2 linked regions of the Accumulibacter sp. genome follow. The protein of the gene in region 2 interacts with the protein of the main gene of each other region in a pairwise test. Links are inferred from orthologs where the notes say so. Each region holds a gene or a part of one and is shown on either strand. Other genes may lie near its edges.

Region 1 (5,835 bases), 450 kb from region 2 along the record:
GGTAGGCGACCCCCGATTCGCGTGCGAGATGCGTGCTCGACTCCGATGCTTCGCCAGTCAGATAGAGATCGACGCCCCGCGCGATCGCCTGTTCGAACATCCCCTGCGCCCCGCCGGAGCACCAGGCGACGCGACGCACCAGCCGTTCGCCGTCGCCGAGGAGCAGGGGCGGCCGCTGCAGGGTGAGCGCGACGCGCTCGGCAAGCTCCCGGGCTGGCAAGGGCGCCGTCAGGTGTCCGATCCAGCCGAGATCCTGCTCTCCGAAGCGACCGTCGGGAGTCCAATCGAGGAGCCGGGCAAGCTGTACGTTGTTGCCCAGCTCGGGGTGGCTGTCGAGCGGCAGGTGGAAGGCATAGAGGTTGATGTCATGGCACAGCAGCGTCTGCAGACGGGTCTTGCGGATGCCCGTGACGCGGCCGTCCTCACCGCGCCAGAACCAGCCATGATGCACCAGGATGGTGTCAGCGGCATGCTCGACGGCGGTGTCGAGCAGTCGCTGCGTGGCGCTGACACCGGCGACCAGGCGGCTGACCTCCGGGCGTCCTTCCACTTGCAGGCCGTTTGGGCAATAATCCCGGAAGCGTCCCGGCTCGAGCAGATCCTCCAGGTAGCGGGTCAATTCTTCGCGTTTCATCCCAAGGCTCCGGTTTTTCGCCCATGCGCAGGCTCTGGCTGATTTTTGCACAAACGGTGACGGTTGGTCTTGCCGTCCTCTTCGTCGTCAGCACACTGAAGCCCGACTGGCTTGGCCGGTGGGCACCGGTCGGAACCAGTGTCGTCGCCCTGCGTGAAGCGGCGGCGCCCGCCGCACCCGCCAGATACGCCTCCTATCGCGAGGCGGCCGACAAGGCGCTGCCGTCGGTCGTTCACATCTTTACTTCGCAGAAGGTCAGCGCCCGCCGCAACCCGCTGCTCAATGATCCGGTCTTCAGGCATTTCTTCGGCGATGGCGGCGACGGCGAAGCGCCAAAGACCGCAGGTCTCGGTTCCGGCGTCATCGTCAGTTCGAGCGGCTATGTTCTCACGAATTTCCATGTCGTGGAGGGTGCCGATCAGATCGAGATCGCCCTCAGTGACGGGCGCAACCTGGATGCCCGGCTGGTCGGCAGCGATCCGGAGTCCGATCTGGCGGTCCTGCAGATCATCGAGCTGAATGGCAAGGATCTGGCGCTGCCGGCGATCACTCTTGGCAGAATGGACGATATTGCCGTCGGCGATGTCGCGCTGGCGATCGGCAATCCGTTCGGTGTTGGCCAGACGGTGACGATGGGAATCATCTCGGCCCTCGGGCGCTCGCATCTTGGCATCAACACTTTCGAGAACTTCATCCAGACCGATGCTGCGATCAATCCCGGCAACTCGGGTGGCGCGCTCGTCGACAGCCAGGGCAACCTGATCGGCATCAACACGGCCATCTATTCGCGCTCCGGAGGCTCTCTGGGTATCGGTTTCGCGATTCCGATCTCTCTCGCGCGCAACGTGATGGAGCAGATCATCGCCACCGGCAGTGTGACGCGTGGCTGGATCGGCGTCGAGGCGCAGGAGATCACCGTCGACCTGGCGGAATCCTTCGGCCTGCCGGATACGAGTGGCGCACTGATTGCCGGTGTTCTGCGCGGCAGCCCGGCCGACGTCGGCGGCATCAAGCCGGGCGACATCCTGCTCACGGTCGATGGCCGCCCGGTGAAGGATCCACAGGGCATGCTCGACCTGATCGCCAGTCAGAAGCCGGGTGAAACCGTGGCGTTCAGGCTGCGCCGCCAGAATGGCGTCGTCGATGCCAGCATCCGCATCGGCAAGCGCACGCCGCAGCGCCGCGAACGCGAGTAGAGGCTGGCGATGTGTCAGCTGCTGGCGATGAACTGCAACGTGCCGACGGACATCTGCTTCTCCTTTGCCGGTTTCCAGGCGCGTGGTGGCGCCACCGACGTGCATGCCGATGGCTGGGGCATTGCCTTCTTCGAGGGGCGCGGCATGCGCTTCTTCCTCGATCCGCAGCCTTCAGCCGTGTCGCCGGTCGCCGAACTCGTACGCAGCTACCCGATCCACTCGAAGAACGTCATCGCCCACATTCGCAAGGCGACGCAGGGAATCGTCGCGCTCGAGAACACGCACCCCTTCATGCGCGAACTCTGGGGACGCTACTGGATCTTCGCCCACAACGGCAACCTGCCCGACTTTGCCCCCACTCTCGACGGCAGCTACACTCCCGTCGGTCAGACCGACAGTGAACGCGCCTTCTGCTGGTTGCTGCAACAACTGCGGCGGCGCTTCGGCAGATCTGCGCCCGGCCAGGCTGAGCTGTTCGACGAGCTGCATCACCTGACGCTGGATCTCGGGGCGCGTGGTGCCTGCAACTATCTTCTGTCGAATGGCGACTGTCTCTTCGCCCACTGTTCGACGCAACTGAGTTTCATCGTTCGCCAGGCACCCTTTGCCGTCGCCCATCTTCGTGACCAGGATCTGAGCATCGACTTCAGTGCCGTCACGACTCCCGACGATCGAGTGGCGGTGATTGCCACGGTGCCGCTGACCGACAACGAGTCCTGGACGACGATGCCCAGCGGCAGCCTGTGGCTGTTTGCCGAAGGCGCTCCGGTCGGCCATCGCCAGACGATTGCCGGAGCTGAGTCCCGGCCGCCGACCTGACCCGCGGGCTCTGTCGGCAGCCGCGCGGGATCAGGCATTCGGCTTGCGTTCGGCCTGCTGTCGGTCGGTGTCCCCGCTGACCGCGTCCATCTCGGTACTGGACGCCGGCTTCCACTCGCCGCTCTCGTGCCTGACTGCCGTTGCCGCGGAACCGTCGTCACTCGCCGTGGGCGCGGGCCGGCGGTGCAGAAAGCGTGCAAGCAGCAGGCCCAGTTCGAAGAGGAGGCAGAGCGGGACCGCCATCATCAACTGCGAGATGACGTCCGGCGGCGTGAAAATGGCGCCGATGACGAAGGCGCCGACGATGACGTACGGACGCCATTCCCTGAGCTTTTCGACGTCGACGATACCGGCTTGCACCAGAACGAGCACCGCCACCGGCACCTGAAAAGTCACGCCGAAGGCAATGAACGTGGTGAGGACGAAGGCGAGGTACTTCTCGATGTCGGTCATCCAGGCAACACCCTCGGGCTGCACCGACGCCATGAAACCGAATACCGTCGGAAATACGAGAAAGTAGGCGAAGGCCATGCCGACGAAGAAGAGCACGATGCTGGCGCCGACCAGCGGCAATGCCAGTCGCTTCTCGTGCGCATAGAGCCCGGGCGCGACGAAAGCCCAGATCTGATAGAGTACGTAGGGCAGCGCGATCAGGAAGGCGACCATCAGCGCCACCTTCATCGGCACCAGAAAGACGCCGATGACGTCCGTGGCGATCATCTGGCCGCCTTGCGGCAGCTTGGCCAGCAAGGGATGCGCAAGGAGCGCGTAGATGTCCTGCGCCCAGGGGGCGAGACAGAGGAAGACGATCCCGATCGCCAGCAGGGAACGGATCAGGCGGTCACGCAGTTCGACGAGATGCGATAGGAATGAATCTTCGGGCAGGTTCATCGTCGGATCAGGCACTCGGCCCTGGCTTGCCGCGATCGACCGCTGCTCCATCAGGGTCGGCCAAGACCGGCGCCACGGCCGGCGACGGCGCCGTCGGCACATCCGCCTGCGCTCTCTGCAGGTCGCTGCTGACGGCCTCGGCCGTCACGGTGAGCGCCTGCTTCGCCGCCTGCATCTCGCTGCTCAGACTGTTCTCGACGCTGCGCGCCGACTCCTGGATCTCGCTCTGCAAGCGGCGCAGCTCATCGAGTTGCATTTCGCGGCTGATATCGGACTTGACGGTGCTGACGTAGCGCTGCAGGCGGCCGAGCAGATGCCCGGCGGTGCGCGCGACTCGCGGCAGCCTTTCGGGCCCGATCACCACCAGCGCGACGACGGCGATCAGCATCAGCTCGGAGAAGCCGATATCAAACATGTGCGTTCATCCGTGTGGCCGCAGGCGATAGGAAAGGCCAGTGAGCGGGCGGGCGCCGTGGCCGTCGCACGATCCCGTTGCGCTCTAGCTACGGGTCTTTTCCCGGACCTCGCCCTCGATCGTCTGACCGCTCGCCACCTGTGGTGGTGGCGCCGCCGGGGCGGCCGGCTCGGCCGCCTTGTCCTCGCCTGCTGCGTCCTTGATCCCGTCCTTGAATCCTTTCACCGCGCCACCGAGATCGGCGCCAAGATTTCTCAGCTTCTTGGTGCCGAAAATCAGGAGAACGATGATCAGGACCACCAACCAGTGCCAGATGCTGAAAGAGCCCATGTCAGGCCTCCCATGAGGTGAATGTTGATGCCCCGGCGCGCAGCACCATCCCGTGCCTGCGTGCCATCAGGCGGTCGAAGGCGCCGTCAGATGCGCTTGAGCATGGGTCCCACGGGATCGGGACCCCCGACGATGTGGGCGTGCAGATGCTGCACTTCCTGATGCCCGATGCGGCCCGTATTGATGATCACGCGAAAACCGTCCGGGCTGCCCTGCTCGGCAGCCAGCCGGTTGGCTACCGCGAGCATGCGGCCGAGGACCGGGATGTCGGCGTCGTCGACCGTCGCCAGCGAAGTGATGTGTCGCTTCGGGATCACCAGCAGGTGCACCGGCCGCGCCGGGTTGATGTCGTGGAAAGCGAGGATCTCATCATCCTCGAAAACCTTGCGCGCCGGAATCCGTCCAGCGACGATGCGGCAGAAGAGACAGTCCTCCATCGCTCAGCCCTTCCGTGACTTCTTCTCGTCGATTCCCGAGATGCCTTCGCGGCGCCGCATCTCCTGCAGGACGTCCTCGATCGACAGACCGTGGAAGGCAAGCAGGACCATGATATGGTACAGCACGTCGGCCGATTCCCAGACCACATGCAGCCGGTTCCCCTCCTTGCCGGCCATGATCAGCTCGGCACACTCCTCGCCGATCTTCTTCAGGATCGAGTCCGGCCCCTTGGACATCAACTGTGCGGTATACGAGGTTTCCGGGTCTGCCCTGCGACGTTCGAGCAGCGTTTCGGAGATCCGGTGCAGCATATCCATGTTCATTTGCCGTATATGTCCCTGGGCGCCTTGATCACCGGGTCGACAGCGACCCAGGCGTTGCCCTGCAGTTGATAGAAGAAGCAGCTCTCGCGGCCGGTATGGCAGGCAATGCCTCCCTGCTGCTCGATCGACAGCAGAAGGACATCACCATCACAGTCGGTACGAATCGACTGGACCCGTTGCCCGTGTCCCGATTCTTCGCCCTTGCGCCACAGCCGCCGACGCGAACGCGACCAGTATACCGCGCTGCCGCTGTCAACCGTTGCTTGCAACGACTCCCGGTTCATGAAGGCGAACATCAGCACCCGGCCGCTTGCGGCATCCTGTGCGATCGCCGGCATGAGCCCCTGGGCATCCCACTGCAACGCCTCGAGCCAGTCCTTGCCCGGGTCCAGGTCGCTCACAGCCGGACCTCGATGCCGTGCCGGCGCAGGTAGTCCTTGGCCTGTCGAACCGTGTATTCACCGAAGTGGAAGATGCTTGCGGCCAGCACGGCGTCGGCGTGTCCCTGCGCGACCCCTTCGGCCAGATGTTCGAGATTTCCGACTCCACCGCTGGCGATCACCGGGATGTCGACCGCGTCCGCAATCGTACGCGTCAGCGGCAGGTCGAAGCCACTGCGCGTGCCATCACGATCCATGCTGGTGAGCAGGATTTCGCCGGCACCGAGTTCCTGCACCCGGCGGGCCCATTGGACGGCGTCGATGCCAGTGTTGCGGCGGCCGCCATGCGTGTAGACCTGCCAGACTCCGGGCGCCGACTGTTTCGCATCGATCGCCACGACGATGCACT
Region 2 (5,733 bases):
TGATCCGTGCCGTCGCCGATTGTCTCGACGACGAAGCGACGATCACCACCGACGTCGGGCAGCACCAGATGTGGGTGGCGCAGGCGTACCCGCTGCGCCGGCCGCGCCAGTGGCTGACCTCGGGCGGGCTCGGGACGATGGGCTTCGGCATGCCGGCGGCGATCGGTGCCGCGCTTGCCGAACCGCAGCGGACGGTGGTCTGCTTCAGCGGCGATGGCAGCATCCTGATGAACATCCAGGAGCTGGTCACCGCTGCCGAGGAGGGAGTCAACGTCAAGATCGTGCTGATGAACAACGCGTCGCTCGGCCTGGTCTTCCAGCAGCAGACGCTGTTCTACGGCGAGCGCATCTACGCCTCGAAGTTCAAGGGCATGCCCGATTTCGTCCGCGTCGCCGAAGGTTTCGGGGTCGCAGCGATCGACCTCGATGCTGCCGGCGATCCGCGGGCGGCGCTCGCCGCAGCGCTGGCGACGCCTGGCCCGATGCTGATCCACGCCGGCATCGAGATGCGTGAGCAGGTTTTGCCGATGGTGCCGCCGGGCGCCGCCAACAAGGACATGATCGGAGGCTGAACGATGAACTCGCTGACAAGAACCGAGAATCAGGCGTTGACGCGCGCCGTGCTCGAGCTGGATGTCAATAACCACGCCGGCGTGATGTCGCACGTCGTCGGCCTGTTCTCCCGCCGTGCCTACAATGTCGAGGCGATCCTGGTGATGCCGGTCGGCAGTGGTCAGACCAGTCGCATCTGGCTGCTGGTGAATGAGGATGAGCGACTGGAGCAAATGGTGAAGCAGGTGGAGAAGCTCGAGGACGTGCTCGCGGTTCGCCGTCACGGCGCCGAGCATGAGGTCTTCGTCCGCCTCGAGGAGTTCTTCCGCTGATCGCTCCTGGCCGGTAGGCGGCGCTCCCCGGAGCCCCACCCGCCGGCTCAGCGGCTTCGCTGTCGCGGTTCGAAGCGGATGATCGTCCGCCCGTCGGCGGTCTTCCGCGGCTCGCCTTTCCAGGCGTGTCCGTAGACCACTTCGACAGTCGCCGGCAGGCGGCCGTCGCGCGCCAGTCCGTCGTAGGCCGCGCGTGCAGCCGCCCATGCCGTTCGCCCCGTCAGCCCTTGCCGTCGGCCATGCATGGCGCAGCCCGAGCCGCTCCGGCGCAGGTCGGCGAGCAGGTCGTCGAAGCTGGCGTAGGTCACCGTCAGCATTTCGGCATCCATCACCGGGTCGCTGAAACCGCATTCGACGAGCATGTCGCCGTAGTCGTGCATGTCGATGAAGCGCTGCGTGTGCGGCTGCCCGTCGCGGAAGCTCGCGCGCAGCTCCTGCAGGGTGTCCGGACCGAAGGTCGAGAACATCAGCAGGCCGTCGACCGCGAGTACGCGATGCATCTCGCGCAGTGCCGGCAGCGGGTCGGCGACCCAGTGCAGCATCAGGTTGGTCCACAGCAGGCCGAAAGCGCGTGCGGCGAAAGGCAGCGCCGCCGCCTCGGCAGCGAGCAGCGGTGGCCGGTTGCCGCGCAGGAAGGGCAGCAGCCAGTGCAGACGTGAGCGTTGTGTCTTGCCGGCGCGCAACATCGCTTCGCTGAGGTCGGCGCCGATCACCGTCGCCGCTGGATAGCGTTCGTGCAGCGCCGTCAGGCTGGCGCCGGTGCCACAACCGAGGTCGAGGATGCGCTGCGGCTCGATGCGCACATAATCGAGCCGCTCGAGCATGCGGCTGCCCACTTCGCGCTGCAGCACCGCCACCTCGTCGTAGGTCGCAGCGGCGCGGGCGAAGTTGCGCCGCACCTGGCGCTGATCGACGAACGGCGCCGGTGCCACGCCCATCGCGAACTAGATCGGCCGCAACCCGAGCTTCTCGAACAGCGCCTCGTCGCGGTCGGCTTCCGGGTTGCCGGTGGTCAGCAGCTTGTCGCCGTAGAAGATCGAGTTGGCGCCGGCGAGGAAACAGAGCGCCTGTAGTTCATCGCTCATCTCCTGCCGCCCGGCCGACAGCCGGACGAAACTCGTCGGCATGGTGATGCGCGCAGCGGCGATGGTGCGCACGAACTCGAAGCCGTCGATCGGTGCGACGTTGGCCAGCGGTGTGCCCGGGATCGGCACGAGGTTGTTGATCGGCACCGACTCCGGCGGTGGAGCGAGATTGGCGAGCTGGACGATCAGCGCCGCGCGGTTGCGGCGTGACTCGCCCATGCCGATGATGCCGCCCGAGCAGACCTTGATGCCGGCTTCGCGCACCTGGCCCAGCGTGTCGATCCGGTCAGCGTGCTTGTGGGTGGTGATGACCTGGCCGTAGAACGAGGCATCGGTGTCGAGGTTGTGGTTGTAGTAGTCGAGTCCGGCCTCCTTGAGTTCCTCGGCCTGACCATCCTTGAGCATCCCGAGCGTGACGCAGGTCTGCAGCCCGAGTCCCTTGACGGCACGGATCATCTCGCTGACCTTCGCCAGATCCTTGTCCTTCGGGCCCCGCCAGGCGGCGCCCATGCAGAAGCGCGACGCTCCCTTGTCCTTGGCCGCCTGCGCGGCGGCGATCACCTCGTCGAGCGGCAGCATCGCCTCGCGCTCGGTATCCGTGTTGTAGCGGGCGGCCTGCGAGCAATAGCCACAGTCTTCTGAGCAGCCGCCGGTCTTGACGGAGAGCAGCGTCGAGCGTTGAATCTCGTTGGCGTCGAAGTTCTCCCGGTGCACCTGCTGCGCCCGATGCATCAGATCCATGAAAGGCAGCTGATAGAGCGCTTCGACTTCGGCAACCGTCCAGCGGGCTACTGGTTTGACGGTTGGAGCGGTTTCCTCGCGCGGGCGCGCGGCGATTTGCGGAATGGCATTCATGATGGGTGAACCTGGAGTGGGAGTGATATGAGGGCGGACAGCGCGAATTCTTTACGAGCCCCTGCGGGATGTCAATCTTAAAGCAATCCATGGCCCTGATCCGTGCCTCGTACGCGGCGCTGCTGACCCAGGATTGCCTGCTGTGCGCCGCGGAAAGCGGCACGAATCTGCTCTGCGAGGCCTGCGAGCGCGATCTGCCACGCTTGCCGGCAGCGCGCTGCCCGCGCTGCGCACTGCCGACGCCACTTGGCGAGATCTGTGGTCGCTGTCTGAGCCATCCGCCCCATTACGACGCCACGACGGCGCTCTACCGCTATGCCTTCCCGCTCGACAAGCTGGTGCAGTCGTTCAAGTATGGCCACCGGCTCGCCCTTGGCGGCTGGTTCGGGCAGCGGCTGGCGGAGCTGCCGGAGCGGACCGACGCCGACCTGATCATCCCGATGCCGCTGCATCCGCTGCGGCTGCGCGAACGTGGTTTCAATCAGGCAGGCGAACTGGCGCGTGCCTTCGGCAAGCTGCGGCGGATCCCGGTCGACACCCGCAGTTGCCGGCGCATCCGTCACACGCTTGGCCAGGCCGATCTGCCGTGGCGTGAGCGGGCGAGGAACGTCCGTGGTGCCTTCGACTGCGCGACCGACTTCAGTGGCCGGCGATTGTTGCTGATCGACGATGTGATGACCACCGGTGCCTCGGTCGATGAAATGGCGCGCACCCTCAAGCTGCACGGTGCGGCGCAGGTGAACGTCGTTGCGCTCGCCCGCGCGCTGCCGCCGGGTCAGGAGGCCAGCGGGCCTTTCGGCGGCGCAACCGGACGCAGCGGGATCGGTGCCGACATGACGATCGAGGTGCGCGTCTCGCCGTAGTGGTTGATGCTTCCCACCAGTTGCTCGAGGTGCGCGATGTCGCGCGCGACGACGCGCAGCAGGTACGAGTCCTGGCCGGTGACGTGCAGGCACTCGGTCACTTCCGGCAGCATTTCGAGCCGGGCGAGCAGGCGGGCCTTGTCGGCCTGCGGCGTCGTCATCGCGATCATCGCCAGTACACCGTAGCCAAGCGCGGCGACATCGACCGCGGCTCGGTAGCCCGTCACCACATGGGCCTCTTCGAGTCGCTTCAGCCGTTCGGAGACCGCTGGCAGCGACAGACCCACCTCGGCGGCCAGCGCCTTCAGCGAGATTCGCCCGTCACGCTGCACGGCGGCGAGGATTTTCCAGGCTTTCGCGTCGAGTTCCATGATTTCCAGGCTGGTTGTCGTTTCAGCCTGAATTGTGAAGCATGGGCGGCATCTTTTCCTTGATTCTTCCATTCAAATGCGCTTCGCACGCTGCCAGAATGAAGCCTCCTCGATACCTTTCCTGGCTGCTCGCAGTGGATGGCTTCCTCTTTCTCAAGGCAGGACTGATCGGTCTCTCGATCGCCGCACCGGTCGGGCCGATCGGTCTCCTTTGCATCCAGCGCACGCTGGCCCATGGTGCCCGCATCGGTTTCGTCAGTGGCCTCGGAGCCGCCGCGGCCGATGGCGTCTACGGCGCCGTCGGCGCCTTCGGCCTGGCGGCGGTGACGCAGTTCTTCGTCACGCTTGCCCTGCCGCTCGCCGTCTGTGGTGCGCTCTTTCTCGGCTGGATGGGCGTCCAGCTGTACCGCACGGTGCCGCGCGCGCAGCCGGCAGGAGCCGCCGACGGCATCGGCGCCGGGCGTGCCTTTGCTACGGTCTTTGCCCTGACGCTGACCAATCCGATGACCATCCTGTCGTTCATCGCCGTCTTCGCGACGATCGGCGGCAGCGCCGCGACGACCGGCAGCGCGGCAGTGATCATGGTGCTCGGTGTATTCTGCGGCTCGGCGCTGTGGTGGCTGGCGCTCGCTGCGGCGATTGCCGGCATCCGCCAGCGCATCGGGTCGCGTGCCCTGCAGGCGATCAACCGGACCGCGGGTACCGTCCTGCTCGGCTTTGCGGTCTGGCAACTGGTCACCGTTTTCCGGGCCTAGACATCGACAGCTACCCCGGCCCTCACGGTATGGCTGGATCGCTCAGTCGATCTCCCGGACGAGCACTTCGCTCGCCGCGGGCGTGCCACGCTCGACCTGCAGCCGCAGGATGTCGATCGTGCGGCCGTCCTGCGTGGCGACGACGAAGCGCCAGTCGCCCGGTGGCGGGTTCAGGACCCAGGAGTAGCCGCGAAAGCCGCGATCGCGCCCGCCGGTGGTCGTGAACGGCCGACGGTACACCAGCCGCCAGCCGTTCTGCTCGCGGAACTCCCAGCGGTGCTCGAGATCCGCCGTGACGCCGAGTGGCGCGAATACCGCCGACAGCCCATACAGCCGCCCGCCTTCCGGCACATGAACGATTTCCGCCTGTTCCCGCCACCACTGCCACCAAGCCGCACGTTCCACCTGCAGTGAATAGCGCCCGGACGCCTGGACGAAATCCTGTCCCGCTGCCAGCTGCCTCTTGACGAGCGGCACCGGTGCGATCATGTCGAGGCGAAAAGCCAGCATCAGGACCACGGCCAGTGCCCAAGAGGGCCCGATGCGGCCGGGTCGCCCGGGCGCGAGCCAGCGCAGGATGTGCGTCAGCGTGGCGCCGGCGACCGTTGACGCGTAGAACCACAGGGGTTGCAGGCTGCCGAGGGCATGCGGCAGCGCAAAGTTGCAGAGCAGGATCGCATTCAGGGCGAACAGGGTCCAGGTCAGCGTGAAGCGTTGTCCGTAGCGGTTGCCGGCAAACTCGTTGCCGACCAGCAGCGCGGCGAGGAACGATGCGGTGAGCCATGTGCCGAGGTGTCCGGAACTCTTGAAATAGAGAATGAAAAGCGCCGAAAAGATGCCACCGAAGAAGAACTGCAGCAGCAGGTAGGGGGCTTGCCAGGCGAGCGAGGCGAGACGCCCGCGCAGCGTCGCAGCGGGTG

The links. Proteins that work in one complex are often made in the same cells at the same time.
Region 1: the proteins of bioB (region 2) and V5B60_RS06955 interact in binary tests that used the Escherichia coli proteins (3 or more experiments, as listed by UniProt). The link is inferred for Accumulibacter sp. from one-to-one orthologs.

The regions. Positions count from the first base shown.
Region 1 is NZ_JAZKUG010000001.1:1,611,434-1,617,268, reverse strand. Bases 799-3,744 are described here. They hold V5B60_RS06955 (class II glutamine amidotransferase), read left to right. Parts: upstream 799-1,839; coding sequence 1,840-2,649; downstream 2,650-3,744. Other genes in these bases: tatB (Sec-independent protein translocase protein TatB), read right to left, coding at 3,548-3,744; tatC (twin-arginine translocase subunit TatC), read right to left, coding at 2,680-3,540; V5B60_RS06960 (trypsin-like peptidase domain-containing protein), read left to right, coding at 799-1,830. Also shown: V5B60_RS06965 (Nif3-like dinuclear metal center hexameric protein), read right to left, coding at 1-634; more of V5B60_RS06960, read left to right, coding at 658-798; more of tatB, read right to left, coding at 3,745-3,955; Sec-independent protein translocase subunit TatA, read right to left, coding at 4,040-4,285; V5B60_RS06935 (histidine triad nucleotide-binding protein), read right to left, coding at 4,372-4,722; V5B60_RS06930 (phosphoribosyl-ATP diphosphatase), read right to left, coding at 4,726-5,046; hisI (phosphoribosyl-AMP cyclohydrolase), read right to left, coding at 5,043-5,447; imidazole glycerol phosphate synthase subunit HisF, read right to left, coding at 5,444-5,835.
Region 2 is NZ_JAZKUG010000001.1:1,156,988-1,162,720, reverse strand. The notes cover bases 827-3,670. They hold bioB (biotin synthase BioB), read right to left. Parts: upstream 2,825-3,670; coding sequence 1,829-2,824; downstream 827-1,828. Other genes in these bases: V5B60_RS05055 (Lrp/AsnC family transcriptional regulator), read right to left, coding at 3,600-3,670; V5B60_RS05060 (ComF family protein), read left to right, coding at 2,893-3,670; bioC (malonyl-ACP O-methyltransferase BioC), read right to left, coding at 932-1,822; ilvN (acetolactate synthase small subunit), read left to right, coding at 827-884. Outside these bases: ilvB (acetolactate synthase large subunit), read left to right, coding at 1-572; more of ilvN, read left to right, coding at 576-826; more of V5B60_RS05060, read left to right, coding at 3,671-3,687; more of V5B60_RS05055, read right to left, coding at 3,671-4,058; V5B60_RS05050 (LysE family translocator), read left to right, coding at 4,157-4,813; V5B60_RS05045 (DUF2914 domain-containing protein), read right to left, coding at 4,856-5,733. UniProt on the Escherichia coli protein: Catalyzes the conversion of dethiobiotin (DTB) to biotin by the insertion of a sulfur atom into dethiobiotin via a radical-based mechanism.